DNA from 4 places in the Enterobacter sp. QK-SA4 genome. Region 4 is predicted to be linked to each of the others. Evidence: predicted binding sites of a transcription regulator. Region 4 holds the regulator's gene; each other region holds the start of a gene.

Region 1 (7,599 bases), 3.8 Mb from region 4:
GCGTGTATGACGATTTCGCGCACCACCCAACGGCCATTCTGGCGACGCTTGCCGCCCTGCGCGGCAAGGTCGGCGGGACGGCCCGCATTCTGGCGGTGCTGGAACCGCGCTCGAACACCATGAAGATGGGCATCTGCAAAGACGATCTCGCGCCGTCATTAGGACGCGCCGATGAGGTCTTCCTGCTGCAGCCGCAGCATATTCCGTGGCAGGTGGCGGAAGTGGCCGATGCCTGCATTCAGCCTGCGCACTGGAGTGCGGATGTGGATGCGCTCGCGGATATGGTGGTGAAAGCCGCTCAGCCTGGCGACCACATTCTGGTGATGAGCAACGGCGGTTTTGGTGGGATCCATCAGAAGCTGCTGGACGGTCTGGCGAAGAAAGCGGAAGCGGCAGCCGCAGAGTAAAAAAAGCCCGGTGGCGCTTACGCTTACCGGGCCTACTTTCCCGTGTTTTCTCCCTCGCCCCTCCGGGGAGAGGGCCGGAGTGAGGGGGAAGAGATTACTCTTCGTTCTCAGACAGCTCGCGCAGATACTGGAAAATCAGGCGCGCAGACTTCGGCGGCTTATTCCCTTCTTTCTCTTTCTTCGCGTTGCGGATCAAGGAACGCAGCTGCTGGCGGTCGGCATCCGGCCACAGGTTCAGCACTTCCGGCACGGCGTCATCACCCTGTTCAATCAGACGATCGCGGATCTGCTCCAGCTTATGGAACAGCGCAACCTGCTGGTTGTGGCGGTTTTTCAGCTTGTCCAGCGCCTGGCGGATCGGATCGACGTCGCGCTGACGCAGCATTTTCCCGATAAGCTGAAGCTGGCGACGACGGCCTTCTTTCTTGATTTTCTGTGCCAGTTCAATGGCATCCCGCAGATCCTGGTCGAGCGGGATCTTGTCCAGCGCGTTTTTACCCAGTTCTACCATTTCCGCGCCAAGCTGTTTTAACTCTTCGGCGTCACGTTTAATTTCACTTTTACTGACCCAGATGATCTCATCATCTTCGTCTTCGATGTCATCACCGGGAACGTCGTCGAGCCAGTCTTCGGGCTGCTTAGTCATGTCAGGCTCCTTAAAAAAAGAGGCTAATGTTACCAGTTAAGACGCGCACTGAAAAACGGTTCTCTGTTAGACTTCAGTTAACTCTCTCTTACAGTATGGCATTTGCGATGAAAGTAACCTCACAAGTTGAAGCGCAGCGTAAGATTCTGGAAGAAGCCGTCTCCACCGCGCTGATGCTTGCTTCAGAAAAATCAGATGGCGCCGAAGTGGCGGTCAGCAAAACCACCGGCATCAGCGTAAGTACCCGCTATGGTGAAGTGGAGAACGTAGAATTCAACAGCGATGGCGCGCTAGGGATCACGGTGTATCACCAGAACCGCAAAGGCAGCGCGTCATCCACCGATCTCAGCCCGGATGCCATTGCCCGCACGGTGCAGGCTGCGCTGGATATCGCCCGTTATACCTCCCCGGATCCTTACGCAGGCGTGGCGGATAAAGACCTGCTGGCGTTTGACGCGCCGGATCTCGATCTTTTCCACCCGGCGGAAGTGACCCCGGACGAAGCGATCGAACTGGCCGCGCGCGCCGAGCAGGCTTCGCTGCAGGCCGATAAGCGCATCACCAATACCGAAGGCGGCAGCTTTAACAGCCACTACGGCATCAAAGTCTTCGGCAATAGCCACGGCATGCTGCAGGGCTACTGCTCCACCCGTCATTCGCTCTCCAGCTGCGTGATCGCCGAAGAGAACGGTGACATGGAGCGTGACTACGCCTACACCATTGGCCGCGCGCTGGGGGATTTGCAGTCTCCTGAGTGGGTGGGTAAAGAGTGTGCCGAACGCACGCTGTCACGCCTGTCGCCGCGTAAACTCTCCACCATGAAGGCCCCGGTCATTTTTGCCAACGAAGTGGCAACCGGTCTGTTTGGCCATCTGGTGGGCGCTATCGCGGGCGGCTCGGTTTACCGTAAATCGACCTTCCTGCTCGACTCGCTGGGCAAGCAGATCCTGCCGGAATGGCTGACCATCGAAGAGCATCCGCACCTGCTGAAAGGGCTGGCCTCCACGCCGTTCGACAGCGAAGGCGTGCGCACCGAACGTCGCGATATCATCAAAGACGGTATTCTGACCCAGTGGCTGCTGACCAACTACTCCGCGCGCAAGCTGGGGCTGAAAAGCACCGGACACGCTGGCGGCATTCACAACTGGCGCATTGCCGGACAGGGGCTGAACTTTGAGCAAATGCTGAAAGAGATGGGCACCGGTCTGGTAGTCACCGAGCTGATGGGCCAGGGCGTAAGCGGCATCACCGGAGACTACTCGCGCGGCGCGGCGGGCTTCTGGGTGGAAAACGGCGAAATCCAGTATCCGGTGAGCGAAATTACCATCGCCGGCAACCTGAAGGACATGTGGCGCAATATCGTTACGGTCGGTAACGATATTGAAACACGTAGCAATATACAGTGTGGTTCTGTACTTCTGCCGGAAATGAAAATCGCCGGTCAGTAATATCCGTAAAGGCGTTTTAATAATAAAAAAGGAAGTGAGCAATGCGTAAACATCTGTTAGCGATCGTCGCGGCTTCAACGCTGGTTCTTGGCTCTTCTGCGTTTGCTGCCGATCTTGAAGACGACATGGGCATCCTCGGTCAAAACCTGAAGGTGGTGCAGAAAACCGACAATGCGGCTGAAATGAAAGACGCGCTGACCAAAATGCGTGAAGCGGCGCTGGACGCACAAAAAGCGACGCCTCCTAAGCTGGAAAGCAAAGCGGCAGACAGCGCAGAGATGAAAGACTACCGCCACGGCTTTGACGTGCTGGTCGGCCAGATCGACGGCGCGCTGAAGCTGGCTAACGAAGGCAAGGTGAAGGAAGCCCAGGCGGCGGCCGAGCAGTTTGTGACGACCCGTAACACGTATCACAAGAAATACCGTTAACCGATCGCGCATCTGACAAACAACCAGCGGGGGCCAGTGGCTCCCGTTTTTTTTACGCGGTAATAAGTAAACCCTATCGCCATCACATTTTTGCGTCACCACGCCTGAACGTTTCGTTTCCCTTGCGCGCGTTTTGCCGCTGGAATACGTGATATTCATCACGCAAATACCGGGATTAATTCAGATTCACCGCATTTATGTGGCACAGATCACTGCTGCGGCTCGCCTTTCCACTTCGAAGTGGAAAACAACTCGCTACAAACAATTCCCCCCCAACGTTAGTTTTATTCCAGAGCCATTAACGGGGTAAGACCAGTGATTAACGGAGCGGTAATGAACGACGTTGGGGAACAGGCGGAGCAGACAGAACAGCTCGCGAACACCATGCTGCAGCAGGTTTATGCCCTGCTGGCCCGGAACAACATCATCCCCAATGCGGTACAGGAGCAGATGCTCACCTCCCACGTGCGCGCAATGGCGCACCGGTCCGTGACCGGCGAGCCGCTGCCGGAGGTTGAAGCAGAGCTGTTTGACGAAATTTCACCGGATTCAATGCGGCTCGCCCGTGAAGTGGTCGCGCAGTTTGGCAATCTTCCTGATGAAGAAGCCTGGCTGCTCTCCGTTCACTTTGAAGTCGCGAAAGACAACCTTTAAGGAGCAACACATGGAACAGATTACAGTCGTGATTGGCGATCGCCTGGGTAAAGGTCAGAAAGTGGCTGCCGGTGTGGAAAAAGCAGGTGGACGCGCGGTGGTTGTACCGGGCATGGCAGCGGATATGAAGCTCGGCGACGTGATGAAAGCGGAAAACGCCACCTTCGGCATCTCCTTCTGCGGCAGCGGCGGTGCGGGTGCCATCACTGCCCAAACCAAATATGGCTACAAGGCCAAATACGGCATGCGTTCCGTGGAAGAGGGCGTGACCGCCATTAACGAAGGCTGCAACGTGCTGGGCTTTGGCTTTATGGATAAAGAAGAGCTGGGCGAGCGTCTGGTGCAGGCGTGGCAGAAGAAATACGGCGCATAAGCATGAAAGAACAGTTCACAACCACGGTGAGAGTGAAGGGGAAGGGCGACGCCAAAGCGCGCGCCTTTGCCGACGCGCTCAACCACGTTCAGGCCGCGGTGATGAAAGCCTCACCGCATATCTTACTGCGTATTGAGCCACAGGATGTGCAGGTCGTTCAGGCGCAAGAAGCGGTGCGAAAAGAAGCGTTTCTGTTCTTCTTTCTGCGCCGGGAAAGACGCACCTACAGCGTGGAGCTGGATGTGACCGTCAACGTGACCGCTATCAATCTTGACCAGGTGGATTTCGTCACGCAACGCTGATTATTCATAAAAGGGCAGACTGATGTTCTTAATTATATTAATAAAATCGCTCATCATTGGCGGCCTGGTTGGCGTCGGTGTCGGAGCCGGGGCTGCACGCATGTTTCATGCGCCTACCACTCAGGGTATGGGCGCGTTTCGTACGTTGGGGGAACTGAACTCCTGTGAAGGGGATCCGGCGTCCCACTTCTCCTTTGGGTTAGGTTTCTTCTTTAACGCCTGGGCCTCTTCCGTGGCCGCAGGGGCTTTCACACAGGACGTTGACCACCGCATCATCCCGAACTGGGGTGCTGCTGCACTGATGATCAAAAACCGTAACGTCGGCGAAACGCTGCACGACCCGCGCAAAATGGCAATTGCCTGCGGCGTGATTGGCATGCTCGTCGTCACCTTCCTGAACCTGACCGCCTCCTCCGTTCCGGCAGCGCTTCAGGTCACCGCCGTGAAGGTGCTGGTACCGGCGGCAAACCTGCTGGTGAACACCGTGATGCCGGTGATCTTCTGGCTGGCGGCCATCGACGCGGGTAAAAAATCGGGCTTCTGGGCCACCATCTTCGGCGGCGCGGCGCAGCTGATCATGGGCAACGCCGTACCGGGCCTGGTGCTGGGGATCCTGATCGGGAAAGGCGTGGAAGAGAGCGGCTGGAACCACGTCACCAAAGTGATGATGGCGGCTATCGTTCTGCTCTTCGTGCTGAGCGGCTTCTTCCGCGGCTTCGACATGAAGATGATCGAATCCTTCCATCTGACCGTGCCGAACTGGCTCGACATGATCCACAACTCGCTCAGCGGTAAATAACAGGAGCCTCTAAATGGAACAGAATAAAGGTTTTTGGTATGCCGACTGGTCGTTCCCGATCTTCGTTGGCCTGCTCTCCTCCGGCGTTTTCGCCGGGACGCACATGTACTACCTCTACGGCATCGGCGCGTTTAACGAAGTGGCCTTCGTAGCGATGCTAAAAGCGGGGATCGATACCGGCGTCTACGGCGCGGTGGCGGCGTTCGGCGCGAGCTTCCTGTTCGCCCGTATTATCGAAGGGTCGCTGGTCGGTATTCTCGACATCGGCGGCGCCATCCAGACCGGCGTGGGCCTCGGCGTTCCGGCGCTGCTGCTGGGCGCGGGGATCATGTTCCCGGTGACCAACTTCATTGCCGCGCTGATTACCGGCCTGGTGATTGGTCTGGCGATTGGCTACGTCATCATCCTGGCGCGTAAGTTCACCATCAACCAGAGCAACTCCACCTACGGCGCAGACGTGATGATGGGCGCGGGCAACGCCTCCGGCCGCTTCCTCGGGCCGTTGATTATCCTCAGCGCCATGACCGCCTCCATTCCTATCGGCGTCGGTTCCCTGCTGGGGGCGCTGGTGTTCTACATCTGGCAGAAGCCGATCACCGGTGGCGCCATTCTCGGCGCGATGCTGTTGGGCTGGCTGTTCCCGGTCGCCCTTTAATACCCGCGGGCGCTCCGGCGCCCGCCTTTTCAGGAGATCCTCATGTTTGATTTACTCCTGCGCCGTGCGCGCCTCGCCGACGATACCCTGACCGATATCGCCATTCAGGACGGGAAGATCGCGGCGCTGGGCGAGATTGACGCTCCCGCGCATAAAACGGTTGAGCTGAACGGCGACGTGTTCGTCAGCGCAGGCTGGATTGACTCCCACGTTCACTGTTACCCGAACTCCCCGATTTACCACGACGAGCCGGACAGCGTGGGTATTGCCACCGGCGTCACCTCCGTAGTGGACGCGGGCAGTACCGGTGCCGACGACGTGGATGATTTCTATAAAATCACCCGCAGCGCCTCCACTGAGGTATTTGCCCTGCTGAATATCTCCCGCGTGGGGCTGATTGCCCAGAACGAGCTGGCCAACATGGCGAATATCGACGCCGACGCGGTGAAGCAGGCGGTGAAGCGCCACCCTGATTTTATCGTCGGCCTGAAGGCGCGCATGAGCAGCAGCGTGGTCGGTGAAAACGGCATCACGCCGCTGGAGCGCGCCAAAGCCATCCAGAAAGAGAACGGCGACCTGCCGCTGATGGTGCACATCGGCAACAACCCGCCGAACCTCGACGAAATTGCCGAGCTGCTGAGCTCCGGTGACATCATCACCCACTGCTACAACGGCAAGCCCAACCGCATTCTGACGCCCTCCGGCGAGCTGCGCGCCTCCATCACCTCCGCCCTGAAGCGCGGCGTGCGTCTGGACGTCGGTCACGGCACGGCGAGCTTCAGCTTTGAGGTGGCGAAACGCGCCATCGCGATGGGCATTCTGCCGCACACCATCAGCTCGGATATCTACTGCCGCAACCGCATCAACGGTCCTGTCGGCTCGCTGGCAAGCGTGATGTCGAAGTTTCTCGCCATCGGCATGTCGCTGCCGCAGGTGATTGACTGCGTGACTGCGAACGCCGCCGACGGCCTGCGCCTGGCGCGCAAGGGCCGCATTCAGCCGGGTCTCGACGCCGACCTGACGCTGTTCACGATTAAACGCCAGCCGACGGTGCTGACGGATGCCGAAAACGACAGCCTGCAGGCTGAACACATTCTGGTGCCGCTTGCCGCGATCCGCGCGGGCAAGGGCTACATGACCGAACAAGGGAGCACGGAACATGCCTTCGATTTATGAGAAGTACAACTTAAAGCAGGTGATCAATACCTCCGGCCGCATGACGGCGCTGGGCGTCTCCACGCCGCGCCCGGAAGTGGTGCAGGCGGCGATGGACGGCATGAATCACTATTTCGAGATGAAGGATCTGGTCAATAAAACCGGGGAATACATCGCGAAGCTGCTGGATGTGGAAGGCGCGACGGTGGTTTCCTGCGCGTCGGCGGGCATAGCCCAGTCGGTGGCGGCGGTGCTGGTCAAAGACAGCGACTGGCTGCTGGAAAACCTGCACGTGACCCCGATTGAGAACAACGAAATCGTCCTGCCGAAAGGCCACAACGTAAACTTTGGCGCGCCGGTGGGCACCATGGTGGCGCTGGGCGGCGGCAAGCTGGTGGAGGCGGGCTACGCCAACGAATGCTCTGCCGATCAGCTGGCGGCGGCGATCACCCCGCGCACGGCGGCGATCCTCTACATCAAATCGCACCACTGCGTGCAGAAAAGCATGCTCAGCGTCGGGCAGGCGGCGGTGGTGGCGCGCAAGCACGATCTCCCGCTGATCGTCGATGCGGCGGCGGAAGAAGATTTGCACGCGTACTACCGATCCGGCGCCGATCTGGTGATCTACAGCGGCGCGAAGGCGATTGAAGGCCCAACCAGCGGGCTGGTGATCGGCAAAACCCAGTACGTTGAGTGGGTGAAGCGTCAGACCGCGGGCATTGGCCGCGCGAT
Region 2 (7,599 bases), 99 kb from region 4:
TACCGCCAGGCTAATACAGAGCAGCAGCATGCTCTGTTGCGTCGACGGGATGATGACCAGGAAATAGAGCGCGCCTATCGGCAACGCGGCAATCGTGCCGTAAAGGAAATCAATGGCGACCATACGCGGATTAGGCAGACGCATCGCCAGTGCGGTCACAACGGCAATCATCACCATCGCGCCGCTGCCGGACGTCCAGCCCGTCCACAGCCAGAACAGCGTGCCGAGCATGCAGGCAAGCGTCGTACGCCAGAAATTGACCATGGCGTGATGGCGCTCGGCGGATTCCGCCTTGATCACCACTTCCCCCTGCAGCACCTCTTCTTCCGCCGCGCTGATTTTGGTGTTACCGATTACGCCGCGCTTCAGCAGCAGATAGCGCGTCGCGGCGCCGACCCAGGTGTAGATGGTCACCGGCGTGTCGCGCTCCCCGGTCCAGGCAATCACCCGGCGCATGCGCTTAAGCTGCTTATGCACGTCCTGTACGGTTTCCACCGGCTCGGCAAACAGTTCGCGGAACGTATCGGTGACCGCTTCCGGCCGGGTGTTCTGAATCAGATAGGTTTCACAGGCCTGGGTAATCAGCATCAGAGAGACGGTGTTGAGGGCTTTAAGACGTCGATTCGCGCGGGCCCAGCGCGAGGACTCCATGTTAAGGTTGCTGCGCATACCTTCCAGCGCCTGCGTACGGCGTACCAGCCCGCTCCAGGCTTTATCCACCTCTTCGCTATCGCCATGCTTAATGCACAGCTGCATCAGCTGATACTGGGCAACAATCAGCGCGTCGAGCTCACGGTCGACCTCCTGCTTGATGGAGCGCGGGGAGAAAAGCAGATCAGCGACGATCGCGCTGACAATACCAATCACAATTTCGCTGCAGCGCTCCACCGCAAACTGCGGGGCCAGCAGCGGTTCGCTTTGGATAGTGATGATAATAATCAGCGCGGTATAGCCCGCCAGTCCCCAGGCGTAGGAGTTTTCCACTTTCACCAGAGACGAGATCCAGGTGCAGAAACCCGCCCAGATGCAGCAGACCATCAGCATCAGCAGCGGGGTGCGGATCATGAGAATAATAATGGTCAGCGCCGCGAAACAGCCGATAAACGTCCCGATAATACGCAGCATCCCGCGATAGCGGATCGCGCCAGAATAGGGTTCCCCGCCCGCGGCAAAGGCAGGGCCCGCCGCGACAATCGCAGCCGTCAGCACTGCCCAGCGAGGGGTTTCAAGCTGGAAGTGAAAGCCAACAAACAGCGCCAGCACGATGGCGCACGCCAGCTTTACGGCGAAGCGAATGTGCTGGCTGGCGATGGAAAAGATACCCATGGCGATTAACCAAACTCGCGCAGGCGGTGGGCAATTTTACGGAAGAACGAGTCCTGGCTGGCATCCCGGTCCTTTTCACCGGTGATCACCACCGTCGCCGTGGTACCCGCAGGCCACAGATTTCCCTGCTGTTCATCCAGATGAATACGTACCGGCACGCGCTGGGCCAGACGCACCCACTCCAGGTTGGAATCGACCGTCGCCATCCCTTTGGCATCGTTAGAGCTGCTGGAGTTAGTCACCCCTGCGGCAACGCTGTCGACGGTGCCTTTAAAGACGCGATTGCTGCCGAGCGGCGTAATTTCCGCCCGATAACCTGGACGCACGCCTTCCAGCTTGGTCTCTTCCATATAGGCGAGCACGTAGAAGGAGTTCTGTTTAACCAGCGCCACGGCGGTTGAGCCACGGGTAATGAATTCCCCGGCATAGACGTTGAGGTTGGTGACCCAGCCATCGGACGGCGCGCGGATCACGGTGCGCTCGAGATCGAGCTTCGCCAGATCGCGCGTTGCCTGCGCTTTCGCCAGCTGGTGCAGCACGGTTTGCAGCACGTTGTTGGACTGGTCAATCTCTTCGCGGGACATTGCCTGAACGCCCAGCTGATTACGGCGGCCTGCCTCGCGGCGTTTCTCCGCAGCGAGCGCCTGATAATAGGCCACGTCCGCTTCCGCCTCTTCCAGCGCTTTCTGGTAACGAGGCTGGTCGATGGTGAACAGAACCTGATCTTTTTTCACCAGCTGGTTATCGTGGACGTTGACCGCCGTGATAAGACCGGCCACGTCAGGGGCTATTGCCACCACATCGGCGCTGAAGCGTGCATCACGCGTCCACGGTGATTCGGTGTAATAAACCCAGGCGCGGAAAATAGCGATGAAGGCGAGGATAACCAGCGCCATTGTGATGGCAGTGCGGGAGATTTTTCTTGTTAGCGTTTTCACATCAACCTCAGACAAACATGCGCGATATCAGATAAAACAGGCAGCAATACAGCGCGGTATTGAACAATGCAGGGTGCCAGACGAAATCGTAGATCCCGGTAGGGACCAACACCTTGCGCACCAGCCAGAAGATCGCCAGTGATAAAAGAAGCTCGAAAAATATCGGTGGGAACGACAGACCGAACACCACGATAACGGGAAACAGACTCATGTTGACCTTGATAAGAGAGAGTGCAGGCTTCAGAATTTTTTAGCGCACGCCACCGCAGGAGAGCAAGAAACGCCGGGCGAGAATGGCGCAGCCGTTATGTAATTAATAATATATTAACGTAACTGTTATGCTGTTATCTATAATATGTGATCTAAATCACTTTTAAGCCAGAGTGAACAATGGAACGTTTAAAACGCATGTCGGTCTTCGCCAAAGTGGTTGAACTGGGCTCTTTTACCGCCGCTGCACGCCAGCTTCAGATGAGCGTCTCATCCATCAGCCAGACGGTGTCCAAACTGGAAGATGAGCTTCAGGTCAAGCTGCTCAACCGCAGTACCCGCAGCATTGGGCTGACGGAGGCGGGTAAAATTTACTATCAGGGCTGTCGCCGCATGCTGCTTGAAGTGCAGGATGTTCACGAACAGCTCTATGCCTTCAACAACACCCCCATCGGCACGCTGCGCATCGGGTGTTCTTCAACTATGGCACAAAATGTTCTCGCTGCCATGACGGCGGATATGCTGAAAGAGTATCCCGGTCTTACGGTCAATCTGGTGACGGGTATCCCGGCGCCGGATCTGATTGCCGACGGGCTGGACGTGGTGATCCGCGTCGGCGCGTTGCAGGATTCCAGCCTGTTCTCGCGACGGCTGGGCAGCATGCCGATGGTGGTCTGCGCATCGAAAAGCTATCTGGCGCAGTACGGCGTTCCGGAGAAACCCGCCGATCTCACCAACCACTCGTGGCTGGAGTACAGCGTGCGGCCCGATAATGAATTTGAGCTGATCGCTCCGGAAGGGATCTCTACCAGGCTGCTGCCGGAAGGACGGTTTGTCACTAACGATCCGATGACCATTTCGCGCTGGCTGGTGGCCGGCGCCGGGATCGCCTACGTGCCGTTAATGTGGGTGATCAACGAGATCAACAGCGGCGTGCTGGAGATCCTCTTCCCGCGCTACCAGTCCGATCCGCGACCGGTGTACGCCCTGTATACCGAAAAAGACAAACTCCCGCTCAAGGTACAGGTGTGTATTAACTATCTGACCGAGTATTTTGTGGACGTAGCGGAGCTGTTTCAGGGGATGCGGGGGAGAAGGAAAGAGTAGACCTTTTCCAAAAGGACGAGGGAGAAAAGACTGCGCGGAGCAGTTTCCTCTCCCCTTTGGGGAGAGGGTCAGGAAATCACGCCGTGCCGCCCACCGTCAGGTTGTCCACCTTCAGCGTTGGCTGGCCCACGCCAACCGGCAGGCTCTGGCCCTCTTTACCGCAGACGCCCACGCCGTTATCCAGCTTCAGATCGTTACCGACCATAGAGATCTGCTGCATGGCTTCAATACCGGAGCCAATCAGCGTCGCACCCTTCACCGCTTTGGTCACTTTGCCTTTCTCGATCAGATACGCTTCTGACGTGGAGAAAACAAACTTACCGGAGGTAATGTCCACCTGGCCGCCGCCAAAGTTTGGCGCAAAGATACCGTAATCAACGGATTCGATAATCTCCTGCGGCGTGGATTTGCCCGGCAGCATGTACGTGTTGGTCATGCGCGGCATCGGCAGGTGCGCGTAAGATTCACGGCGTCCGTTGCCCGTCGGCGCCACGCCCATCAGACGCGCGTTGAGTTTGTCCTGCATGTAGCCTTTCAGCACGCCATTTTCGATCAGCACATTGTACTGCCCTGGCGTACCTTCATCGTCGATAGCCACCGAGCCGCGACGATCGCGCATGGTGCCGTCATCCACCACGGTGCACAGCTCAGAGGAGACAAGCTGCCCGATTTGACCGCTGAACACGGACGTCCCGCGACGGTTAAAGTCGCCTTCCAGGCCGTGGCCTACGGCCTCGTGCAACAGCACGCCCGGCCAGCCAGCGCCCAGCACCACCGGGAATGAGCCCGCCGGCGCCGCGACGGCATTCAGATTCACCAGCGCCATACGCACGGCTTCTTTCGCCCACGCGTCGGCGCGAGCTTCACCGTCAACGTCGCCCAGGAACCAGTCATAGCCAAAACGACCGCCGCCGCCGCTTGAGCCGCGCTCGCGTTTGCCATCGTCGTCGACCTGCACGCTGATGGAGAGACGTACCAGCGGGCGAACGTCTGCCGCCAAAGTGCCGTCCGTTGCCGCCACCAGAATCAGTTCATACACACCGCTCAGGCTGGCTGAAACTTCCTGCACGCGTTTATCCGCCGCGCGGGCGACTTTGTCCACGCGACGCAGGATATCCAGCTTCTCTTCACGGCTCATGCTCTGCAGAGGATCGATGCTGGTATAGAGCGCAGAGTGCTGCACTTCTCCAAGGGTTTTCACGCGACCATCGCCGGTATCACGCACAATGGTACGCGCAGCCTGCGCGCTCTGCTCAAGTGCAGCCAGGCTAATCTGATCGGCATAGGCGAAACCGGTTTTCTCGCCGCTAACGGCGCGGACGCCGACGCCCTGGTCGATGTTGTAAGAGCCATCTTTAATGATGCTGTCTTCTAAAACCCAGGATTCGTGATAGCTCGACTGGAAATAAAGGTCGCCGTAGTCGAGACGGCGTTCGGTCAGTTGACCAAGAATGGAGAACAGGTCCTGATGATTCAGGCCGTTCGCTGCGAGCAAATGTTCACTTACCAGGTTCAGACTCATCGTATTGCTACTCGTTCGTTGCCGCCCGTGGCGGTATAAAGATCGTATTTATTGAGAGTGAGGCAATTACCTGCCCACGTCAAATCATTGCTGTGCATCTTTGCGCGGCTGGCGCAGCACCTCGTTAATCTGCGGTTTATCTACCGGACCGGTAATGCGGTAGCGCAGAATGGAGACTTTGCTCCACAGCGGACCCAGCACTTTGCTGGCGGCAAACACCGCCGCACCGACAATCGGGTTCACCACAAAGGCCGCCGCCACGCCCACGCTCGCGGAAATTTCCGGTGCCACCACGGCTTCCATATCCAGCTCGCGACGCACGAGGTTAACGGAGCCTTTCATGGCGATATCCGCTTCCAGGCCATCCACCAGCGTGTCGTCAGTATGCAGAACGCCGTCCTTGATCCACGCCGTGCTGCGGATGGAATCGTAGTAGAAACCTTCGCTGAAGGTGTCGCTGAAATCGAAGCGCAGCTTGCGCAGCAGAGCATCAAAACTCAGCAGGCGCAGGATCTGCCCGGCGCGCCCCGTGCTCACGTCGGCAATTTCACCTTTGCCGAAGCGGGTTTTCAGAATACCGTTCAGCGAGGCTTCATCCGGCTTCCACGGGGCGTCACGCCAGTGAAGATCGTAATCGACGTCAAATGACGAGCCGCGCAGCGGCGTGCTGATACCAAAGAAATTGGCTGCCGCATCCAGCTTGTTGCCTTTAATGTCACCCTTCAGGGAAGTTCGCTGCTCGCCCGGGTTATTCACCCATTCCCCTGCGGCCGTCATGCGGCCAAAACCGGTATCAACCAGGCCACCGGAGAGCGTAAGCGTATTTGCCTGGATGGTGAAATCGCCGTCGATACGGCCATATTTCTGCCCCCACAGCCAGCACTCCGCGCAGCGCAGCTGGAGATCGGGCCAGCCGCTAAAATCGACGCGGGAGACATTACTCAGCGGCGACGTCTCTGCCGGTTTATCTTTCCCGCTCGCGGCGCTTGCCGGGTTGTAGTAGAGGTAGCGGATCGCCGCCTGCCATGGCGCGTGATTGCGCATGGTCAAAGTACCGTTGATCTCTCTGCCCTGGGCCTCTACCTTCGTGCCGTTAGCGCCAGGCTGCGAGACGATGCTCAGGTTGTTCCACTGCTGCCCGCCCAGCATCAGCGACGGCGTACGTACGGTAATGGCTTGCGGGAACTGGGCGGTTTCATCAACGTTTTGCCCAACGCCTTTCTGGAACAGCGCCAGCCACTCTGCGCCGTCCATCGGCGGGAGATTCAGCTCAATGCCAGCCTGCTCCGGCAGAGGCGGCGTGGAGCGGCTATCCGTTGTCCAGATGGCTTTGTCGAGGGTGAGCTTGCGGTTAAGTAGCCATCGGCTGTTGAAGTGGTTTGTCCCGCCCGCGCTTCCGGTCAGCGCGAAGCTGTTCAGGTTGCCATCGACGTTCAGCTTTACCGGCAGGGGCTGTCCGGCCTGTTTATCCAGCGGCGCAGGCAGCTGGCTCTGAAGGTTTTTCAGATCGCCCGTGATGTCGACCTTATACCGGGCGCCCGCGTGATAAGGCAGGTCAATTGCCACTTTCCCCTGCCAGGCGACTGCGCCCTGCACTGACGCCTCAATGGGCTTCGGCAGGACGTCCATGCGCGCTGGCTGCCAGTTACCGTCCAGATTGACGGCCACCTGATAAGCCTTTTCACCCTCGGTGGTCGTGAAGTCGATATTAACGGGCTGATTAAACCAGCTGGCCGTAAGCGGCTCGCTCTTAAGGTTTCCGTTGTCAAAGCTGAACTGCCCGCTGAGATTTTTCAGCGTGCTCTCAAGGGGTTTGATGAACAGACTGTTGTTCTTCAGGCGGACGTCACCTTTGGCTGTGGTCATCTCTCCGTCCAGCGGGATATCAAGATGTAAGCGAGCATTCACATCGCCATCAAGCTGTAGCTGCTGGAGCGTCGCCGCCAGCGACTCTTTCAGGGGCGTCTCCTCAAAGTACGGTCCCACCGCTTTGCCCGGACCGTTGATGTCAGCATCAATCAGCAGCTTCTCTTTGGAGTAATCCGGGATGTTGGCCGTCAGGTTGCTGGCCGTCACGCCGCCCAGCGCCACGCTGTCGGACTTCATCCATAGCCCGTCATTGAGGAAGTTGAGCTCGATATCCAGGTCTTTCAGCGCAGGCCAGCCGGGCTGGAACGCAAAGGTCGCGTTATGCAGCGGCACCAGCACCTGGAACTGGCCTTCATTATGTTTGTACGGGAATAGATGCGGGTTACCGCCGTACACTAGCGTGGCATTGTCCGCCTGACCGCCCTGAATCGCGCCGCTGAGATAGTCCACCAGGGCTTTTCCCATCAGGTTTTCCGGGAAATAGCGCCAGGCCTGAGAGCCGTCATCGGTGCTGATCCCGGCCAGAATGCCCAGCCACGGCTCGTCACCTGCAGGCTGCATATAGCGGAAATCACCGCGCGCGTGCACCGCTTTGGCTTTCACATCGATATGGCGACCATCAAGCTG
Region 3 (7,599 bases), 470 kb from region 4:
CGTGGGCTGATTTTGCTCAGCTCGGTGTAAGCGTAATCAACGTCTTCTGGCTGGGTGTACAGTGCAGAAGCGTCCATGTGGCTGTTGTCCACGCCGTCTTCTTCACCACCGGTGCAACCCAGTTCGATTTCCAGGGTCATGTCCATTTTGGCCATGCGCGCCAGGTATTTGGAGCAGATTTCGATGTTTTCGTGCAGTGACTCTTCAGACAGGTCGATCATGTGAGAAGAGAACAGTGGCTTACCGGTAGCCGCGAAGTGTTTTTCACCCGCGTCCAGCAGACCGTCGATCCACGGCAGCAGTTTCTTCGCGCAGTGGTCAGTGTGCAGGATAACTGGAACACCGTAGTGCTCAGCCATCTGGTGTACGTGGTGCGCACCAGAGATAGCGCCCAGGATTGCAGCACCCTGAGGAATGTCAGTTTTCACGCCTTTACCTGCGATGAACGCAGCGCCGCCGTTAGAGAACTGAACGATAACTGGCGCTTTAACTTTAGCGGCAGTTTCCAGTACGGCGTTGATGGAGTCGGTACCCACGCAGTTAACTGCTGGCAGAGCGAAGTTGTTTTCTTTAGCTACCTGGAACACTTTCTGTACGTCATCACCAGTGATAACGCCAGGTTTTACGAAATCAAAAATTTTAGACATGTTGCTTAGTCCTGTATCTTCGGCCGTTAGAAAAGGTGCGAGCTCTTAAAAGCGCGCTGAAAATTGGGCAGGTTTCCCTGCCCTTGAATGGCTTACTTCTTAGCGCGCTCTTCGAGCATTGCTACTGCTGGCAGTACTTTGCCTTCCACAAATTCGAGGAATGCGCCGCCACCAGTGGAGATGTAGGAGATCTTGTCAGCGATACCGAACAGGTCGATTGCTGCCAGGGTGTCACCACCGCCTGCGATAGAGAACGCTTCGCTGTCTGCGATAGCGTTAGCAACGATTTCAGTACCTTTGCGGAAGTTCGGGAATTCGAACACGCCAACAGGACCGTTCCACAGGATAGTTTTCGCGTTTTTGAGGATTTCAGCCAGTTTCTGTGCAGAAACGTCGCCCAGATCCAGAATCTGCTCTTCGTCTTTGATGTCGTTGACAGATTTCAGAGTCGCGGTTGCGGTCTCGGAGAACTCGGTCGCGACGCGAACGTCAGTTGGAACCGGGATATCACAGGTACCCAGCAGGCGTTTGGCTTCGTCAACCAGGTCTGCTTCGTACAGGGATTTGCCCACGTTGTGGCCCTGAGCGGCAACGAAGGTGTTCGCGATACCACCGCCAACGATCAGCTGGTCAGCGATTTTAGAAAGGGAATCCAGAACGGTCAATTTGGTGGAAACTTTAGAACCACCAACGATAGCCACCATTGGACGAGCAGGTTCTTTCAGTGCTTTACCCAGCGCTTCCAGTTCGTCAGCCAGCAGAGGACCGGCACACGCAACGTCTGCGAATTTACCGATACCGTGGGTTGACGCCTGAGCACGGTGAGCCGTACCGAATGCATCCATCACGAACACGTCGCACAGTGCAGCGTATTTTTTGGACAGAGTTTCGTCGTCTTTCTTTTCGCCTTTGTTGAAGCGAACGTTTTCCAGAACAACCAGTTCACCGGCTGCCACTTCAACGCCGTCCAGGTAATCTTTAACCAGGCGAACCGGGTTGGACAGTTTGTCTTTCAGGTAATTAACCACTGGCAGCAGAGAGAACTCTTCGTTGTACTCGCCTTCAGTTGGACGACCCAGGTGGGAGGTGACCATCACTTTCGCGCCCTGCTTCAAAGCCAGTTCGATGGTTGGCAGAGATGCACGAATACGCGCGTCGCTGGTCACTTTGCCATCTTTAACCGGCACGTTCAGATCGGCACGGATGAAAACGCGTTTACCAGCCAGATCCAGATCGGTCATCTTAATTACAGACATGGTGAATCCTCTCGTTGATTCTTAAAGTTTTGCAGACGCACAATGCGTCTTACCTGAAACCTTGAGCGGCCATTGCTAACGTGGTGTCCAGCATTCGGTTAGCAAAGCCCCATTCGTTATCACACCAGACCAGCGTCTTGATAAGGTGCGCGCCACTGACCCTCGTTTGCGTGCCATCGACGATGGCGCTGTGCGGGTCGTGGTTAAAATCTACTGAGACCAACGGTAATTCCGTATAGTCAACTATACCATGAAATGCCCCCTGTGCCGCTTTTTGCAGCAACAGGTTGACTTCACAGGCTTTTACCGGTTTTTTCACCGTCACGCTAAGATCGATTGCGGTGACGTTAATCGTCGGGACACGCACGGCAATCGCTTCAAACCGGTCATTAAACTGCGGAAAAATACGGGTGATCCCTGCCGCCAGTTTCGTATCCACCGGAATGATTGACTGGCTCGCCGCGCGAGTGCGTCGTAAATCCGGGTGGTAGGCGTCGATAACCTGCTGATCATGCATGGCGGAGTGAATCGTGGTCACGGTGCCGGATTCAATGCCATACGCATCGTCTAACAGTTTGATGACCGGAATAATGCAGTTAGTGGTACAGGAGGCGTTGGAAACAATGCGGTGTTCGGCCTGCAGCTCATGCTGGTTGACGCCAAACACGACGGTCGCGTCGAGGTCGTTACTGCCGGGATGAGAAAACAGGACTTTTTTCGCGCCTGCAGCAAGATGCGCTTCGCCATGTTCGCGGTTGCCGTACACGCCGGTACAGTCAAGCACCACATCCACACCCAGTTCACGCCAGGGTAGCCCGGAGATGCTGTTCTCATGCAGCACGCGAATAGCGTCGTCACCAACAAAAAGTCGATCTCTTTCCTGGCGTACGTCCCAGGCAAAGCGTCCGTGGCTGGTGTCATATTTCAACAAATGCGCCATGCCCGCAGCATCCGCCAGTTCGTTGATTGCCACCACGGTTATTTCCGCCCGACGTCCGGATTCATATAAAGCACGAACCACGTTACGTCCGATGCGACCGAAGCCATTAATCGCTACGCGTACGGTCATAGATCTCCTGCAAAGCAATCCCTGAGTTTGAGGTGGCTGAAAGAGTAATCCAGCTACGCCCGAAGGGGAATCCTTGCTGTCACAAACTGCGATTGATTGGTCAATTGTCGAACATTTAATCGACTGAAACGCTTCAGCAAGAATAAGCGAATCGGGGAATAAAAGGAATGTCTGTCCAGATGAATAAGCGCGCTATATGACTTGCGTCACATTTTAAGTGGAATAATGCCTACAAAAAAGCCGGGTGGCGCGCTAGCGCTTACCCGGCCTACTTTCGAGCCATTTGTAGGCCCGGTAAGCGCTAGCGCGCCACCGGGCAAAACAGCATTTACAGCAGTTCTTTCGCTTTCGCGACAACGTTCTCAACGGTGAAGCCGAACTCTTCGAACAGCTGTTCTGCAGGAGCAGATTCACCGAAGGTGGTCATACCGACGATAGCGCCGTTCAGGCCCACGTATTTGAACCAGTAGTCAGCGATACCCGCTTCCACTGCCACGCGAGCGGAAACCGCTTTAGGCAGCACGGATTCACGGTAAGCGGCATCCTGCTTGTCGAACGCGTCGGTAGACGGCATGGAAACCACGCGCGCTTTCACGCCTTCGGCAGTCAGTTTTTCCCACGCTGCAACCGCCAGTTCAACTTCAGAACCGGTGGCGATGAAGATCAGCTCCGGCTGGCCCGCGCAATCTTTCAGCACATAACCACCTCGAGCGATGTTCGCCAGCTGCTCTGGAGTACGCTCCTGCTGTGCCAGATTCTGACGGGAGAGGATCAGCGCGGTTGGACCGTCCTGACGCTCAACGCCGTATTTCCACGCCACCGCGGATTCAACCTGGTCACATGGACGCCATGTGCTCATGTTCGGGGTCACGCGCAGGGAAGCCACCTGCTCTACCGGCTGGTGAGTTGGACCATCTTCGCCCAGACCGATGGAGTCGTGGGTGTAGACCATCACCTGACGCTGTTTCATCAGCGCGGCCATACGCACGGCGTTACGTGCGTATTCAACGAACATCAGGAAGGTAGAGGTGTACGGCAGGAAACCGCCGTGCAGGGAGATACCGTTGGCAATCGCGGTCATACCGAATTCACGTACACCGTAATGGATGTAGTTACCGGCAGTATCTTCGTTGATTGGCTTGGAACCAGACCACAGGGTCAGGTTAGATGGCGCCAGGTCAGCGGAGCCGCCCAGGAATTCTGGAAGCCATGGGCCGAACGCTTCAATCGCATTCTGAGACGCTTTACGGCTCGCGATTTTAGACGGGTTCGCCTGCAGCTTAGCGATGAATTCGTTCGCTTTCGCGTCGAAGTCAGACGGCATATCACCTTTCATACGACGGGTAAATTCAGCCGCTTCCTGCGGGAACGCTTTCGCATAGGCAGCGAATTTCTCGTTCCAGGCCGCTTCTTTCGCCTGGCCTACTTCTTTTGCATCCCACTGAGCGTAGATCTCAGACGGGATTTCGAATGCAGGGTGTTTCCAGCCCAGCGCTTCGCGGGTCAGTGCGATTTCCGCATCACCCAATGGCGCACCGTGGGAGTCGTGAGTACCCGCTTTGTTCGGGGAACCGAAGCCGATGATGGTTTTGCACATCAGCAGGGACGGTTTGTCCGTCACCGCGCGCGCTTCTTCCACTGCACGTTTAATCGAGTCAGCATCGTGACCATCAACGCCACGCACTACGTGCCAGCCGTAGGCTTCGAAACGTGCTGCGGTGTCGTCGGTGAACCAGCCTTCAACGTGACCGTCGATGGAGATACCGTTGTCGTCATAGAACGCAACCAGTTTGCCCAGCTTCAGGGTACCTGCCAGGGAGCACACTTCGTGAGAAATGCCTTCCATCATGCAGCCGTCGCCCATGAACGCGTAGGTGAAGTGGTCTACGATGTCGTGACCAGGACGGTTGAACTGCGCCGCCAGCGTCTTCTCGGCAATCGCCATACCCACAGCGTTAGCAATACCCTGACCCAGCGGGCCGGTGGTGGTTTCTACGCCAGCGGTGTAACCCACTTCCGGGTGACCTGGAGTTTTGGAGTGCAGCTGACGGAAGTTTTTCAGCTCTTCAATTGGCAGATCGTAGCCGGTGAGGTGCAGCAGGCTATAGATCAGCATTGAGCCGTGGCCGTTGGACAGCACGAAGCGGTCGCGGTCAGCCCATGACGGGTTCTGCGGGTTGTGGTTCAGGAAATCACGCCACAGGACTTCGGCGATATCAGCCATACCCATAGGAGCCCCTGGGTGGCCGGATTTGGCTTTCTGTACTGCGTCCATGCTCAGCGCACGAATAGCATTAGCAAGCTCTTTACGTGAGGACATTTTAACTCCAGATCGGACTGTTAAAGGCCATGCCCTTGACGACAGCGCGTTTTGGGCTACGCCGGAAAAAAGTGCCAACAATGTAACCCAAGCCGCAAGTCATGTACATGGAGCATTCTTTTGCTTGTTAAGAAATCTCTGGATCATGCTCGCATGTTGCGCAATCTGCTCGCCCGGCCCTGCAGATATTCCTTATACTTAGCCCGACACCGGCTTCGCTGACGGTGCCCTTTTCGGATTTTATTCAGTTTAACGAGTACGGAAGCAACCTCATGAAAATGCGTGCAATAGTGCTGGCCCTGGGTACAACGCTCCTGCTGAGCGGCTGTCAGAATATGGATTCTAACGGTCTGATGACGTCAGGCGCAGAGGCCTTTCAGGCCTATTCCCTGAGCGATGCGCAGGTGAAAGCGCTGAGCGACCAGGCCTGTAAAGATATGGACGGAAAAGCCACGCTTGCGCCGGCTAACAGTACCTACACGCAGCGTCTGAATAAGATTGCTTCCGCGCTGGGCGACAACATCAACGGCCAGCCGGTGAACTACAAGGTGTACATGGCGAAAGACGTGAACGCCTTCGCGATGGCGAACGGCTGTATCCGCGTCTATAGCGGACTGATGGACATGATGACCGACAACGAAGTGGAAGCGGTGATCGGCCACGAAATGGGCCACGTTGCCCTGGGCCACGTGAAGAAAGGGATGCAGGTTGCCCTGGGCACCAATGCCATCCGCGCAGCGGCGGCCTCAGCGGGCGGTATCGTTGGCAGCCTGTCGCAGTCACAGCTTGGGGACGTGGGTGAAAAGCTGGTTAACTCTCAGTTCTCACAGCGTCAGGAGTCCGAGGCGGATGACTACTCATACGATCTGTTGCGCAAACGCGGCATTAATCCATCAGGCTTAGCCACCAGCTTCGAAAAACTGGCCAAGCTGGAAGCCGGACGCCAAAGCTCCATGTTTGACGATCACCCGGCCTCAGAAGAACGCGCACAGCATATTCGCGACCGTATGGCCGCAGACGGAATTAAATAATTTCAGAAGGAGGCAATTTTGCCTCCTTTTTATTTCGCATGAATTGTTAACTTAACAGCACGTATCGATAACACCCCTGAAAGCCCCGCCAAATCTGCCCTATCGCATTGAAATGTCTGGTCACATAATTATTGCAAAGGTCTCTTTTTCCGGTAATTATCACGCCCGCAGTTATTCAAATTACTATATCCAGACAGAGACGTTCCCTCCGTGAAAAAAGAATTATCATTAATTGCTTTAAGCTTATTTTCCGCATTACCTGCCGCTGCAAGCCAGCAATCCGACAGCCAGGGTTTTATTGACGACAGCCATCTGGATCTGTTTTTACGCAATGCGTATATCAGCCGCGACTACCATCAGGGCCAGCAGGACAAAGCCGAGTGGGGTCAGGGGATCATCGCCACCTTTGCATCCGGCTATACCGAAGGGCTGGTGGGCTTTGGCGTGGACGGTATTGCTCAATACGGCGTGCGCCTGGACGGCGGCCGTGGCAAGAGCGGCGCGGGCGGCATCGACTTCTTTAAGCAGGAAGATGACGGCCGGGCAAAATCCGATCTGGCAAAGTTTGGCGCCACCGCCAAAATGCGCATCTCGAATACCGTACTGAGCTACGGGAATCAGCGTCCTGAGCTGCCTATCATCAATGCCGACAGCTCTCGCCTGCTGTTTGAAAGCTACACCGGCACCATGCTGACCTCAAAAGAGATCGACGGTCTGGAAGTCAACGCTGGTTACTTCACCGACGAGCAGCGTAAAAGCGATGACCGCCACGACAGCGGGCTGAAGAGCCTCTCCTTCGGCGGTGCGAGCTATCAGTTTAACGACCAGTTCAGCGGCGCGCTGTACGCCTCTCATAATGAAGAGGTAATGAACAAGCAGTACCTGGGCATGAACTTCAAACAGCCGTTCAGCACCGGGCAGCAGCTGGTACTCGACTTCAACGGCTATAACTCCCGTCTGGACCAGGGTTACGCGGACAGCCTCGACACGGGCCGCAGCAACACCATCTGGAGCCTGGCGGCGAGCTACATCTGGGACATTCACACGTTCAAAGTGGCGTACCAGCAGAGCAGCGGCAGCACCGGCTACAACTACGGCGGCTATCGCGACAAGGGCGGCGTGGGTGACGGCGGTAACACCATCTGGCTGGCGAACTCCTACTGGTCTGATTTTAACGGCGAAGATGAACGTTCCTGGCAGGCATCCTACGGTCTGGACTTTGCCGGCCTTGGCTTACCGGGCCTGAGCTGGACCACCGCCTACGTGCGCGGCGATA
Region 4 (7,599 bases):
CGTACCGGCGATCTGTTCGCGTATATGCACTACGGCGTTACGCCGGACATCCTGACCAGCGCCAAAGCGCTCGGCGGTGGTTTCCCGGTGAGTGCGGTACTGACGACGCAGGAGATCGCCTCCGCGTTCCACGTCGGCTCTCACGGCTCTACCTACGGCGGTAACCCGCTGGCGACCGCCGTGGCGGGCGCTGCATTCGACATTATCAACACGCCGGAGGTGTTGAACGCCGTGAGCGCGAAGCGCGAGCTGTTCGTAAAACACCTGCAAAAGATTGATGAGCAGTACGATGTGTTCAGCGAAATCCGCGGGATGGGGCTGTTGATTGGCGCCGAGCTGAAGCCGCAGTACAAAGGTCGCGCGCGCGACTTCCTGCACGCCGCCGCGCACGAAGGAGTGATGGTGCTCAATGCCGGGCCGGACGTGATGCGCTTTGCGCCGTCGCTGGTGGTAGAAGACAAAGACATCGAAGAGGGGTTAACCCGCTTTGCCTCGGCGGTCGCGAAGATCGTTAAAGGCTAATACTCGGTTCGCTTTAACCGACGCGTTAACCAAATGCCGTGATGCGGACGCTGACGCCATGCCACCGACGAAATGGTGTGCATGGTGTTCAGATGTCCCAGAACGCGCTGCAAATGCTGCTCCAGCGTGCTCATTGGCCCGTGGGTTAACGTCTCCGGCGCTTCCAGAATGTTTGAGTCGCCCGACTCGCCCGGCGCGTCATACTCCAGACGTTGCTGACACCTCTGCAACGCAATTTCACACGACTGCAAATAGCGCTGCGCCAGATCCGGCGTCAGCATCGTGTGCTCGCGCGCCAGCGTGGTCATGGCGTTAATGTGCTCGACGATAAACTGGCTGTGCGTCACCCAGAGCTTCATGTCTGCCAGATAGTGCGAGTTAAAGCCCGGCTCCTGCATCGCCTGGTTGAGCGAGTTAAACAGGGCGTTGTGCGCCTGGTTGACCTTCATCCGCTGATAGGCCAGCGGGGAGGGCTGCGGGTCGTCGCTCAGGATCAGGCGAATAGCCTGCTGGTCGGCTTCCAGCGCGTCGTGGGCGTTCTGCCTCAGCAGCCCGCTCTGCCACTGCGGCCACAGCCAGACCATTCCGCCAAAGGCAATCAGGCAGCCGATCAGGGTATCAATCAGCCTGGCGACAATAAACTGTTCGCCATTGAGCGTGAGCAGCTGCAGGGTATATACCGCCGTCACCGTAAAGCCCACCATCGCCCAGCCGTAATTTTTTCGGATAATCAGGTAGCTCACCAGCGTGATCGCCAGCATGCCTGCCAGGGTATAGCCTTCCGGCACGTGGAAGTGCAGCGTCACGCCCGCAATGATCAGCCCGGCCATCGTTCCGCCAGCCCGGTGCAGAATACGCACACGCGTGGCGCCGTAGCCGTTCTGGGTGACAAACAGCACGGTCATTAAGATCCAGTACGGTTTCGGCAGGTGCAGCGCCATGCCCATCAGGCTGGCGGTACTGAGCATCACGCTAATCCTGGCGGCGTTGCGCAGGGCGGACGATTTAAGAGAAAGATAGCTTTTGAGCGCGGGCAATAACGGAAGCCGTTTTTGCTTATCCGCCATCAGGTCGCGGGGATAAAGCGGGCGCTGCGTGCGCAACACGCGGGCGATGCGGCTGAAGTGCCAGGCGGCAAACTGGCCGACCGGGTTATCGGGATGCTGGCGGGCGATTTTCTCCAGCGCGCCCAGCTGTTTTTCCATGTTAAAGCGCGTCGGGTAGCGGTGGTAGAGAATATCATCGGCCAGCACGCGCAGACGTGCGGACACGGTTTGTGCGTTCCAGCGGATCACCGCTTCGGCGTGGCTGCGCTCGACCAGCTTTTGCACCTCCTGCGGGTGATGAAGGCTTACGGAGATGTGCTCCTGCAGATCCAGCCCGACCTGGAAGGTGCGCAGCAGCCGTTTGTATTCGTGGTTCTTGTTGGCGGCGAGCATATGCAGCTGCTGATAGCACTGGCTTATCAGGTCCACCACCTTCTGCTGGCGCGTCAGCAGCGGCGGTAAGGATTTTTCCGGGTCGGTATGCTGGGTGAGCAGGGTATATTTGGCTTCGCAGTAATCCGCAAGCTGCACATAGAGCAGGCTCAGGGATTCACGCAGCGGCTGTTCGCGCCACAGCCAGAACCAAAACCAGTTAAACAGCCCGTACCACAATGTCCCCAGGGCGTAGATCAGCAGCGGCTCCCACACCGGCATGTTCCCGGCGAGGCTCAGCGTGAAAATGGCCGCAATCAGCGAGGCGGGAAGCAGGCGGGCGTGCAGCGAACTGATTTCCGCCGTGACGCCGAGCGTCATCGCCAGCACGGTCAGGATCAGCGGCAGCGGGATATCCCGGGCAAGCAGAAGCTGCACGGCGAGGCTACAGCCGGCAAACAGGCAGCCACCGATAATCAGGCGTTTGAAAAAGCGCTTATGCGGCGTGTCCAGACCGGCGATGTTGCAGCAGGCGGGCACGAGGGAAAACAGCAGGCCTTGCTGAAGATGTCCGAGGATCAGGCCTATGGCCACAGGAAGACACAACACCAGCGTTTGCCGCAGTGCGTAGTTAACTTCCGGGTGATAGATCAGCCTGCGCCACATGGGGAGTAGAGACAAAAACGGCGTGACACCCTGCGGTGACACGCCGTTTGAGCGGAATTAACGCGTTCCGTAGACCACGATGGTTTTACCGTGGGCGGAGATCAGGTTTTGATCTTCCAGCATTTTCAGGATACGGCCCACTGTTTCACGGGAGCAACCGACGATCTGACCAATTTCCTGACGGGTAATTTTAATTTGCATGCCGTCCGGGTGGGTCATAGCGTCTGGCTGTTTCGCCAGGTTCAACAGGGTTTGTGCGATACGGCCGGTAACGTCCAGGAAGGCGAGGTTACCCACTTTCTCTGACGTGACCTGCAGACGGCGCGCCATCTGGGAAGAAAGACGCATCAGGATGTCAGGGTTAACCTGAATCAGCTGACGGAACTTCTTGTAAGAAATTTCAGCCACTTCACATGCTGTCTTTGCACGAACCCAGGCGCTACGTTCCTGGCCCTCTTCAAACAGGCCCAGTTCACCGATGAAATCGCCCTGGTTCAGATAAGAAAGGATCATCTCTTTCCCTTCTTCATCTTTGATCAGCACTGCCACCGAGCCTTTAACGATGTAATACAACGTTTCCGCTTTTTCACCCTGGTGAATCAGCGTGCTCTTCGATGGGTACTTATGAATGTGGCAATGAGACAAGAACCATTCGAGAGTCGGGTCTGTTTGCGGTTTGCCAAGCACCATGCGCTGTTATCCTCTGTTATAAGCTGTCACCAGAGTCATCAGATGCATCCGGACTCTGGGGTTGCAATCGAATTCTTACCCATACCCTGGGAAGTCGGCTACCGTAACGTTTCGCAGCCAGTAAAGTTTGATGTCCTCTGCATACACGTGTAACGTCAATGTATTACTGTAGCATCCTGAGTGTTTTAGCATAGCTTTCGCCGCGTGTCTCCTGGTGTCTCGCTTCAGCATGATGCAGGTCGCCTTCCATTGCGAGAAATGTAACGCACGCGTAATCTGTCACCAAAAATGCAACGTTGGAGTTAATGAATATGCAAGCGCGCGTGAAATGGGTTGAAGGTTTAACGTTCCTGGGCGAGTCCGCGTCAGGACACCAGATTTTGATGGACGGTAACTCCGGCGATAAAGCGCCAAGCCCAATGGAAATGGTGCTGATGGCGGCAGGGGGTTGCAGCGCCATTGACGTGGTGTCGATTCTGCAAAAAGGTCGTCATGACGTGACGGATTGTGAGGTTAAACTCACATCAGAGCGTCGCGATGAGGCGCCACGCCTGTTCACCCATATTAACCTGCACTTTGTGGTCACCGGTAAAGAACTGAAAGACGCGGCGGTCTCACGTGCGGTGGACCTGTCTGCGGAGAAGTACTGCTCTGTGGCGTTAATGCTGGAGAAAGCGGTAAAAATCACGCATTCGTATGAAGTGATCGAGGCGTGATTGATGGGGCATCGTGCGTGTTGATGCCCTCACCCTAACCCTCTCCCACTGGGAGAGGGAACATGCTCACGCGATCTGCTTCCCTTCCATCAGTCGCTCCACCAGCGGCGTCATGATGAGCTCCATCGCCAGCCCCATTTTCCCGCCCGGCACCACTAACGTATTCATGTGCGAAATAAACGAGCCCTGCAGCATTGCCAGCAGCCACGGGTAATCAATGCCTTCGAGATTGCGGAAATGGATCACCACAAAACTCTCATCCAGCGACGGGATGCTTTTGGCCGCGAACGGGTTGGAGGTGTCCACCGTCGGCACGCGCTGGAAGTTGATATGGGTGCGGGAGAACTGCGGCGTCAGGAAGTTAATGTAATCCTCCATGGAGCGCACCACCGAGTCCATCACCGCTTCGCGAGAATGGCCACGCTCGCTCATGTCACGCGTCAGCTTCTGGATCCACTCCAGGTTTACGATAGGAACCACGCCGACCAGCAGATCCACGTGGCGCGCCACGTCGTGTTGAGGGGTGACCACGCCGCCGTGCAATCCTTCGTAAAACAGGACGTCGGTGGGTTCCGGCAGCGGCTGCCAGGGGGTAAAGGTGCCCGGCACCTGATTCCAGGGTACGGCTTCATCATAGGTGTGCAGATACTTGCGGGACTGCCCTTTGCCGCTCTTGCCGTACTCTATAAAGGTTTGTTCCAGCAGGCCGAAGTCATTGGCTTCCGGGCCGAAGTAGCTGATGTGTTTACCCGAATCGCGCGCCTTACGAATGGCCATGTCCATCTCCGGACGCGTGTAGCGGTGAAAGCTGTCGCCTTCGACCTCCGCCGCACGGAGATTCAGCTGGGCGAAAATCTTGCGAAATGCGAGGCTGGTGGTGGTGGTTCCCGCACCACTCGACCCCGTAACGGCAATAACCGGATGTCTGGCAGACATAGCAACTCCCTGACTGAAAAGGGTGGAAGATCAGCCGTGAAACGCGTTGCGGGGCATGATATTGACCGTCTCATGCAGTTCTGACCACACCAGCACCACGTCGCCGCTTTTCAGCTGGCGCTTAACATCGTTGACCTTTTGCTCAAGCGAGCGTTCCTGTTCACCATAATCGGTGCCTTCGCGTAATACAAAGCTTTCAATCAGATTATCGAGCGTTTCGGGAGCCAGATCCTGCCAGGGAATAATCATTTTGCACCGTCCAGATAAGGGGTCAGCCAGTCAGGAATACGCGCCTCAAGCCACATTTTCGGGCGGCGCAGCGTGCCGCCGATAAACCCGACGTGGCCGCCATGCTCGGTCAACTGATAGTGAACGTTGTCGGGCAGGAATTCCTGAGCGGGGATCGAGTGATGATCCATAAACGGGTCATCTTTGGCATGAATAATCAACGTTGGCTGCGTGATCTTGCTGAGCAGCGGCATGGCGCTGCACTGACGATAATAGTCAATCGCATCGGCGAAGCCGTGGATTTTCGCGGTGATCAGGTCGTCGAATTCGCGAATGCGGCGCACCTTTTTCAGCTGGCGCAGGCTGACCGGCAGGGTATCCGGGTAGGCCTTCAGCTTACGCGCCGCGTTGGCCTTCAAAAGGTTGAGCAGGTAGCGCTGATAGACGCGGGAAAAGCCCTTATCCATGTGGTAGCTGCACTGCTCGAGCATAAACGGCGCGGAGACAATGACGGCGGCATCCAGCGGGACGCTTTCACCCTCTTTGGCCAGCAGACAGGCCAGCATGTTGCCGCCCAGCGAGTAGCCCACGGCGGCCGTTGGCTCGGTGCCATAATTTTCCCGCAGCCAGTGTAAAAACCACGTCCCGTCTTCGGTTTCACCCGAGTGATAAATGCGTTTCTGACGATTCGGTTCGCCGCTGCAGCCGCGAAAATGCATCACCACGCCGAGCCAGCCGCGCGCTTTTGCCGCCTCAATTAGCCCATGCGCATACGGGCTGTGCAGGCTGCCTTCCAGACCGTGGAAAACCACCAGACGCGGCTTATGGCGAGCCTGTTCCGGCGCTTCGCTCCAGGCGAGATCCAGAAAGTCACCGTCTGGCAGGTCAAGCCGTTGCCAGTGCGGGGTGAACTGAACCTTGCGGCGGATCAGTCGCGGCAGCATGGTCTGCAAATGGGGATTGGCCACGCCGCGCATAGGCACGAACTCAGTGCTGTCTTCGGCCGCAATGTCGAAGTCTGATGGAATGATTTGGGTCATAAGCGCGATGCTGATTCTTGTCGGAAATTTACGATACTTTCCGAATTGTACCCCGTTTAAGCTGGATTTCCGAACCCGGTACGGATTCTGTTCTTCAAACGGGGTAAACAGGTCAGTCAGCCTGCAGCATCGCTTCCAGCTGTTCCTGCGCGTCGAGCCACGCCATCTCGCACTCTTCGAGACTGGATTTGGTCTTCGCCTGGGTTTGCAGGCAGTCGGTCAGCTCAGCCTTGCGGCTCTGGTCATACAGGCCGCTATCGCCGAGCTTCTCTTCAACGATAGCCAGCGTGGCGTTGAGTTTTTCCATCTCTTTTTCGAGACGGGTAATCTCTTTACGCAGCGGCTGCGTCTGGGTGCGAAGCTCCGCTTCACGACGCTTCTGGTCTTTACGCGCCTGCGCGCTGTTGGCGTTGTCTTTCGCTGACTCTTCCGGCTGGTTTTCCTGCTTCTGCACGTCCGTCAGCCACTGCTGGTAGTCTTCCAGATCGCCGTCGAACGGTTCAACTTTGCCGCCGTGCACTAAATAGAGATCGTCCGTGGTGGAGCGGATCAGGTGACGATCGTGCGAAACCACCACCAGCGCGCCTTCGAACTCAATCAGCGCTTCGGTCAGCGCCTGGCGCATGTCGAGATCCAGGTGGTTGGTCGGTTCATCGAGCAGCAGCAGGTTCGGGCGCTGCCAGACGATCAGCGCCAGCACCAGGCGGGCCTTTTCGCCGCCGGAGAAGCGCTCGGTGTTTTCAGTTACCTTATCGCCCTTGAAGCCAAAGCCGCCGAGATAGTCGCGCAGCTTCTGCTCCATCTCCTGCGGCGCCAGACGCGCGAGGTGCTGAATCGGCGATTCATCCGCGCGTAAAAATTCCAGCTGATGCTGGGCGAAGTAACCCAGCTTGATGCCCTTCGCGAGGCCGATTTCGCCGCTGACCGGGTTAAGCTCGCCCGCCAGCAGTTTGATCAGCGTCGATTTACCGGCGCCGTTACGCCCCAGCAGGCCAATGCGTGAACCCGGCACCAGGTTGAGCTTGATGGAATCGAGAATAATGCGGTCGGCATAGCCCGCGCTGACTTTCTCCATCTTCAGCAGTGGGTTAGGCAGGCTTTCCGGCTCGCGGAAGCTGAAGTGGAACGGGTTATCCACGTGCGCCGGGGCGATCATCTCCATACGTTCCAGCATCTTGATGCGGCTCTGGGCCTGCTTGGCTTTTGAGGCTTTGGCCTTGAAGCGATCCACGAAGCTCTGCAGGTGCGCCACGCGCTGCTGCTGGCTTTCGTACATGGACTGCTGCTGGGCGAGACGCGTCGCGCGCTGGCGCTCGAAGGAGCTGTAGTTGCCGGTGTACTCGAACATCGTTTGCTGTTCGATATGAATGATTTTATCCACTA

What was found. The regulator CRP, encoded in region 4, controls carbon source genes, mostly activating them, when cyclic AMP is high. The targets are predictions, from matches to a motif close to ATGTGANNNNNNTCACAT.
Region 1: a site for CRP is predicted at 3,127-3,144, ahead of AC1VYI_RS22045 (glycine dehydrogenase). Genes of this name have one in related genera too.
Region 2: a site for CRP is predicted at 2,620-2,637, ahead of aaeR (HTH-type transcriptional activator AaeR). Genes of this name have one in related genera too.
Region 3: a site for CRP is predicted at 3,167-3,184, ahead of epd (erythrose-4-phosphate dehydrogenase). Genes of this name have one in related genera too.

What each region holds. Positions count from the first base shown of each region.
Region 1 covers NZ_JBXFXH010000007.1:4,235,826-4,243,424, reverse strand. Annotated here, with positions in the region: gene mpl (UDP-N-acetylmuramate:L-alanyl-gamma-D-glutamyl-meso-diaminopimelate ligase) at 1-407, shown strand, start outside; gene yjgA (ribosome biogenesis factor YjgA) at 502-1,053, opposite strand; gene pmbA (metalloprotease PmbA) at 1,149-2,501, shown strand; gene cybC (cytochrome b562) at 2,543-2,929, shown strand; gene AC1VYI_RS22045 (glycine dehydrogenase) at 3,245-3,583, shown strand; gene AC1VYI_RS22040 (SFCGS family glycine-rich protein) at 3,594-3,956, shown strand; gene AC1VYI_RS22035 (DUF4312 family protein) at 3,959-4,258, shown strand; gene AC1VYI_RS22030 (DUF4311 domain-containing protein) at 4,281-5,057, shown strand; gene AC1VYI_RS22025 (DUF4310 family protein) at 5,071-5,712, shown strand; gene AC1VYI_RS22020 (amidohydrolase/deacetylase family metallohydrolase) at 5,755-6,888, shown strand; gene AC1VYI_RS22015 (DgaE family pyridoxal phosphate-dependent ammonia lyase) at 6,872-7,599, shown strand, end outside.
Region 2 covers NZ_JBXFXH010000007.1:489,181-496,779, reverse strand. Annotated here, with positions in the region: gene aaeB (p-hydroxybenzoic acid efflux pump subunit AaeB) at 1-1,326, opposite strand, end outside; gene aaeA (p-hydroxybenzoic acid efflux pump subunit AaeA) at 1,332-2,264, opposite strand; gene aaeX (p-hydroxybenzoic acid efflux pump operon protein AaeX) at 2,272-2,475, opposite strand; gene aaeR (HTH-type transcriptional activator AaeR) at 2,655-3,581, shown strand; gene tldD (metalloprotease TldD) at 3,658-5,103, opposite strand; gene yhdP (AsmA2 domain-containing protein YhdP) at 5,188-7,599, opposite strand, start outside.
Region 3 covers NZ_JBXFXH010000007.1:863,888-871,486, reverse strand. Annotated here, with positions in the region: gene fbaA (class II fructose-bisphosphate aldolase) at 1-647, opposite strand, end outside; gene pgk (phosphoglycerate kinase) at 740-1,903, opposite strand; gene epd (erythrose-4-phosphate dehydrogenase) at 1,953-2,972, opposite strand; gene tkt (transketolase) at 3,301-5,292, opposite strand; gene loiP (metalloprotease LoiP) at 5,565-6,323, shown strand; gene AC1VYI_RS05805 (OprD family outer membrane porin) at 6,534-7,599, shown strand, end outside.
Region 4 covers NZ_JBXFXH010000007.1:389,707-397,305, forward strand. Annotated here, with positions in the region: gene argD (bifunctional acetylornithine/succinyldiaminopimelate transaminase) at 1-522, shown strand, start outside; gene AC1VYI_RS03295 (YccS/YhfK family putative transporter) at 519-2,606, opposite strand; gene crp (cAMP-activated global transcriptional regulator CRP) at 2,664-3,296, opposite strand; gene AC1VYI_RS03305 (OsmC family protein) at 3,608-4,012, shown strand; gene AC1VYI_RS03310 (phosphoribulokinase) at 4,079-4,948, opposite strand; gene AC1VYI_RS03315 (YheU family protein) at 4,979-5,197, opposite strand; gene AC1VYI_RS03320 (hydrolase) at 5,194-6,216, opposite strand; gene AC1VYI_RS03325 (ABC transporter ATP-binding protein) at 6,329-7,599, opposite strand, start outside.